Linked DNA regions of Bdellovibrio bacteriovorus. Each later gene encodes a partner of the first gene's protein in a complex. Links are inferred from orthologs where the notes say so. Each region holds a gene or a part of one and is shown on either strand. Other genes may lie near its edges. The genes, in order: groL and metK.

Region 1 (3,266 bases):
GCCGGCGGTTACACGAACACAAACTTCAGCGTCGACGACAGCACCCCAACAGCCTTCACCACAATGAAATACGGCGGCTTCGCCCTAAGCGTAGCCGGCCAATTCCCATTATCCGAAGAACTCCCCATAGACATAGGCGGCAAACTAGATTTCTATCTAAACCCATCCCTAAGCGAAAACAAAACCAGCGGAGCTTCCTCCGACAACAAGATCAACAGCTTCAGCTTCTTCGTAGACTATAAACTAAAAACCCGCTTCAAAATCAGAGGAGAACTCCTCCTAGAAAACTACACATCCGACTTCACCGGCACCGGCCAAAGAACCGACCCAGCCACAAGCACCAGCCACAAAATGACAACCCTAATGGCCGGCGTACAATACCTATTCTAAAAAAGAAGGTGCAAAGCACCTTCCCAAAAAAACACACCGATGTAAGGCCCGAACATCAAACTTAATAAAAGGCAGGAATCACTCCTGCCTTTTATTTTTTGAAGCATGTGATGATTATAGCGAAGATTTTCTTAGATTCCCTATTTGGGTGTTTACCCGAAGGCTCGGGCCTTTGCCGGCGCCACGACGGCGCGAACCGCACGAAGTGCGGCGGCAACTGAGCCCGGATGGCGTGCCCGACCGAAGCGGTAAATACCCGAATAGGGAATCTAAGAAAATCCCCCGCTCGAAGCCAGTTCCAGAAAGCCAAAAAAAAAAGCCCAGGAATAATCCCAGGCTTTTCGAAAAGAACAAAGATGTTCGGCAAGCCGATTACATCATATCGCCCATGCCACCCATACCGCCCATACCAGGAGCACCAGCAGGCATTGGAGCATCTTTCTTAGGAGCTTCAGCGATCATTGTTTCAGTAGTAAGCATCAAAGAAGCTACAGAAGCAGCGTTAGTCAATGCACAACGAACAACTTTAACTGGATCGATAACACCGTCTTTGATTAGGTCAGTGTATTCGTCAGAGTAAGCGTTGAATCCCCAAGTAGCAGATTTATTTTGAAGGATACGATCCAAAACGATCGCGCCATCAAGACCTGCGTTTGCAGAGATTTGACGAATTGGCTCTTCACAAGCACGTTTGATGATCATCGCACCGAAAGACTCTTCTTCAGAGAATTTAGTTTTATCAACTTTTTGAGAAGCGCGAAGCAAAGCAGTACCACCACCAGCTACGATACCTTCTTCAACAGCTGCGCGAGTCGCGTTCAAAGCGTCTTCTACGCGGTGTTTTTTCTCTTTCATCTCTACTTCAGAAGGAGCACCAACGTGGATAACAGCTACGCCGCCAGCCAATTTAGCCAAACGCTCTTTCAATTTTTCTTTATCGTAGTCAGATGAAGTTTCGTCGATTTGAGATTTGATTGTAGCAACACGAGCTTGGATGTCGGCTTTTTTACCAGAACCATCGATGATAGTTGTGTTGTCTTTGTCTACAACGATACGTTTCGCGATACCTAGGTCAGCTACAGTAGCTTGCTCTAGTTTGCGACCGATATCTTCAGAGATCACTTTCGCGCCAGTCAAGATAGCGATGTCTTCAAGCATAGCTTTACGACGGTCACCGAAGCCTGGAGCTTTAACCGCAGCAATGTGAAGAGTGCCACGAAGTTTGTTCACAACTAGAGTTGCAAGTGCTTCGCCTTCAACGTCTTCAGCGATGATCAACAATTGACGACCTTGCTTAGCAACGCCTTCAAGGATACCGATCATATCTTTCATTGAAGAGATTTTTTTGTCGTAAACAAGAACGTAAGCGTTCTCAAGAACTGCTTCCATTCTTTCTGCATTAGTTACGAAGTATGGTGAAAGGTAACCACGGTCGAATTGCATACCTTCTACAACTGTTACTTCTGTTTTCGCAGTTTTAGATTCTTCGATAGTGATAACGCCTTCTTTGCCAACTTTGTCCATAGCGTCTGCAAGCATTTGACCGATTTCTTTATCGTTATTTGCAGAGATAGATCCAACTTGAGCAACTTCGTTAGAACCTTTTACAGGTTTCGCCATTGATTTCAACTCGTCGATAACAGTTGCTACCGCTTTGTCGATACCACGTTTGATTGACATTGGGTTGTGACCTGCAGAAACAAGTTTAGCACCTTCGCGATAGATAGCTTGTGCTAGAACAGTTGCAGTCGTTGTACCGTCACCGGCTTCATCATTGGTTTTAGAAGCAACTTCTTTAACCATTTGAGCGCCCATGTTTTCGAATTTGTTTTCCAATTCGATTTCTTTGGCAACAGTGACACCGTCTTTAGTGATAAGAGGAGAACCGAAAGATTTGTCGATAACTACGTTACGACCTTTTGGTCCCAAAGTTACTTTTACTGCGTTCGCAAGAGTGTTCACACCTTTCAAGATGTGTGCGCGAGCGTCTTCTGAGAATGTTAATACTTTAGACATGGTTTACTCCGTTTTTTATTTAATTGAATTAGTTGAATACGCCTAAGATGTCTTCTTCGCGCATCATTAGGTATTCGTCGCCCTCAAGTTTCAACTCTGTGCCTGCGTATTTTCCGAAAAGCACTTTGTCGCCAACTTTCACTTCAAGAGGAAGTACTTTTCCGTCTTCAGTGATACGGCCTTTGCCAGTAGCGATGATTTCGCCACGTTGTGGTTTTTCTTTTGCTGTATCTGGGATGAAAAGTCCGCCAGCGGTTTTTTCTTCTTCCGCCATTCTGCGAACTAGAATTCTGTCATGAAGTGGACGAACGCCAATTTCGTTCTTAGCCATAGTAATTGCCTCCGTGTTTAAATCACGAAGGTAATATGAATCGGCTGGGATAGGAGTCAAGGTCGGGTGCCCAATTTTTCTCATGACACGCCGATTAATTTCAGAAATTTCAGGAACTTATAATATCAGAAAATTATTTCGGTTCTTTAGCTACGTTATTAGCGCTGACAGGCAGATCTGAGGCATGGGCCCCAAAGACGGAGTTTGCATAAGCCGTCATAAGTTCAGCCACTTCTTCAGGGCTTAATTTGCCAGCAACCTCATTAAAGGCTGCCTTTTTGTCCTGAACTTTTGTGAGGTAACCTACAAAGTAATCAGTCACAGAAAGGTCTTTAGCTACTTCTAAATCGTATTGTTCTTCACGAAGACGGCGTTCTAGTTTTTCTACGCCCATGTCTGTCGAGGAAACGGCCTCTACAGCTGCCTTATTAGAAAGATTTGGATCCGTTCCTTGCGCCATCGCGCGAGAAGCTTTTTTAAGATCAATTTGTGCTTTTAAATTCATGACGTCAGCTTGAGCTAGCTGAAC
Region 2 (3,131 bases), on another replicon or contig:
AACTTGAAAAACAATTCCTGAAAACAAGCAAGCAGTACAAAAATCATAAAAAGCCGGAGCTTTCAAAAGAGGGTCGTTTGGATCAAGCGATTCGCTTCAAAAAAGCAGCTTGATCTTTCTTGGTTAATAAACGAGATTTTATGGAACAACGACAGGGTGGTTTTAAACCGCCCTGTTTTTTTATCCGGCACGTTTTTGGAATAATATGAACACACCTGATTCTCATCACTATTGGGAGAGTATTCTTTTTTCTGCGACCACGGTCACGGACGATAAAATGACTCTCCTTTATAAATACCGCCTCTTACTTTTGATCACCCTGATCACGGGCTTGTTGATGTGGACGTATTCGTTCATTTCGATTTTCTTCGTTCAAGGTAAAACTTTGGGTATGATCGGCGTGACGTGTTCCACGATCCATTTACTTTCTCCGGTGGTATATAGACTGACCAAATCGATGACGGTCGCGGCCTACAACATGGTGATCGCCGGCATGATCTTCCAATTTTCCTTTTCGTTTTATACCGGCGGATTTTATTCTCCGACTCTTATTTGGTTTGCGATTCTTCCGCTGATCGTGGGTCTTCTGACCAATAAAATTCATGCGGCCGTTTGGACCCTGATCTGCGCGGCGGCCTACGTAACCATGTTTTTCCTTGAAGAGGCGGGCTGGGTGCCAGAGTCTTCTCTTTCAGAGCTAGGGCGTACGTTAGCTCAGTTCATGATTGGTTTGGGTCTCATTGGTTTGGTCGGCGGTTTCACCTTATTCTTCTTAGAGCTGAGCTATTTTTATTACCACAAACCCAAGGGTTCTTGACCCCTTTTGAGTCGTTTGGTAGGTTGGCCGTTCGCTAAATGCGAAGGGCATTTAGGATGGTTTGAGGTTATACTTTTCAAGGCCTCAAGCCGAGCTCATTAACACCTTTCTCTAATGAGGAAACGAAAGCAGTGAAAAACTACCTTTTTACGAGCGAATCCGTATCTGAGGGGCATCCCGACAAAATGGCAGACCAAATTTCCGATGGCATCTTGGATGCGATCTTGGCTCAAGATCCCAAGGGCCGTGTTGCCTGCGAAACTTTGCTAACAACGGGTTTGGTTGTTGTTGGTGGCGAAATCACAACATCAGCGAAAGTGAACTTCTCTGAAGTCGCTCGTGACGTTGTAAAACGCATTGGTTATGACCATTCTGACAAAGGTTTCGACTATAAAACTTGCGGCGTGATGATCGCCGTGGGTCAGCAATCTCCCGATATCGCTGTCGGCGTGAAAGAGACTTTGTCTGACGATCAAGGTGCGGGCGACCAAGGCTTGATGTTCGGTTATGCCGTGAATGAAACTCCGGAATTGATGCCTCTTTCTATCGCAATGTCTCACAAACTTGTGAAAGACCTTGCGCAACTTCGTAAAGACGGTCGTGTGGACTGGTTGCGCCCGGATGCAAAATCCCAAGTGACTGTGCAATACGAAAACGGCATTGCAAAACGCATTGATGCTGTTGTTATTTCCACTCAACACTCTGACAGCGTTTCTAACGCCACAATCAAAGAATTTATCACTGAAGAGTTGATCAAAAAATCCATCCCAGGAAACTGGATTGATGCGAAAACAAAATTCTTCATCAATCCAACCGGCCGTTTCGTAACGGGTGGCCCTATGGGTGATGCGGGTCTAACAGGTCGTAAGATCATCGTTGATACTTACGGCGGCCATGGTGCCCACGGTGGTGGAGCGTTCTCTGGTAAAGATCCTTCGAAGGTAGACCGTTCTGCGGCTTACGCATCACGTCATATTGCTAAAAACATCGTGGGTGCGGGCTTGGCTGACAGATGTTTGGTTCAAGTGGCGTACGCAATCGGCGTGGCAGAACCTGTGAGCATTACTGTGAACGATTACGGAACAAGCAAAGTTGGACCGGAAGTGCTTGAAAAAGCCGTTCGTCAGGTTTTCGATCTTCGCCCGGCAAGAATTACGAAAGAATTGGATCTATTACGTCCAATCTACAGTAAAACAGCAGCTTACGGCCATTTTGGTCGTAATGAAGAAGGTTTCACTTGGGAAAAACTCAACAAAGTGGACCAATTGAAAGACGCTGTTAGCACGCTAAAGTAAGCCCTAGCGAAATCCCGGCAAAATAAAGCGGGAAGCGGAAAAAAAGCTTAATCATTGCGCCGAGTTGTCTCTAGCAACTCGGCGCTTCTTTTATATAATGGGCGCACGAAAAAAAGAGGCTCAATGGATCCTAAGTTTATACGAAATTTCTCTATCATTGCTCATATCGACCACGGTAAATCAACGTTGGCGGATGGACTTCTTACTGCCACCGGGGCGCTTTCTGATCGAGAAAAAAAGGATCAGTTTCTAGACAACATGGAGCTAGAACGTGAACGTGGTATCACGATCAAAGCACAAACTGTCTGCCTTGATTTTAAATCTAAAGATGGCAACACCTATCAAATCAACTTAATCGATACACCGGGGCACGTGGACTTCTCTTACGAAGTGTCGCGTTCTTTAGCGGCGTGTGAAGGTGCCATTCTTGTTGTCGATGCGGCTCAAGGGGTGGAAGCACAAACTTTAGCCAACGTATACTTAGCTCTAGAAAATAATCTAGAGATCATTCCTGTTCTTAATAAAATCGATCTTCCTTCTGCAGATCCAGAGGGTGTGGCAAAACAAATCGAAGACACTGTGGGCTTGGACTGCACGGGTATCATCCACGCTTCCGCGAAAGAAAAAATCGGTATCACCGATATTCTTGAAGCTATCGTTGAAAAAGTTCCGCCACCGAAAGCAGATCGCTCGCTCACTCCGCGCGCTTTGATTTTTGACTCTTGGTTTGATGCTTACCAGGGCGTGGTCGTTCTGGTTCGTGTTATGGATGGAGCGATCAAAAAGGGCGACAAGATCAAGTTCATGGCCACAGACCGTGATTACGAAGTTTTGCGCATGGGTAAATACAAACCATTCCCTGCAATGCAAGATACTTTAGAAGCGGGCGAAGTGGGTTTCATTATCTGCGGTATCAAAGATATCCGTGACGTTCAAGTGGGTGACACTGTGACGTCGGCAAAGCATCCAGCGACAGAGCCTTTAGCGGGCTTCCAAAGAATCAAACCGATGGTTTTTGC

Evidence for each region.
Region 2: the proteins of groL (region 1) and metK are in contact, whole or in part, in a cryo-EM structure (PDB 8P4O), measured with the Escherichia coli proteins. The link is inferred for Bdellovibrio bacteriovorus from one-to-one orthologs.

What each region holds. Positions count from the first base shown.
Region 1 is NZ_LUKF01000019.1:281,310-284,575, forward strand. What follows is about bases 85-3,023. They hold groL (chaperonin GroEL), read right to left. Parts: upstream 2,407-3,023; coding sequence 763-2,406; downstream 85-762. Other genes in these bases: AZI85_RS16040 (outer membrane protein), read left to right, coding at 85-390; groES (co-chaperone GroES), read right to left, coding at 2,435-2,722; AZI85_RS16055 (hypothetical protein), read right to left, coding at 2,871-3,023. Also shown: more of AZI85_RS16040, read left to right, coding at 1-84; more of AZI85_RS16055, read right to left, coding at 3,024-3,266.
Region 2 is NZ_LUKF01000014.1:282,499-285,629, forward strand. The notes cover bases 227-3,030. They hold metK (methionine adenosyltransferase), read left to right. Parts: upstream 227-948; coding sequence 949-2,112; downstream 2,113-3,030. Other genes in these bases: AZI85_RS09445 (hypothetical protein), read left to right, coding at 227-817; lepA (translation elongation factor 4), read left to right, coding at 2,236-3,030. Also shown: hpf (ribosome hibernation-promoting factor, HPF/YfiA family), read left to right, coding at 1-113; more of AZI85_RS09445, read left to right, coding at 206-226; more of lepA, read left to right, coding at 3,031-3,131. UniProt on the Escherichia coli protein: Catalyzes the formation of S-adenosylmethionine (AdoMet) from methionine and ATP.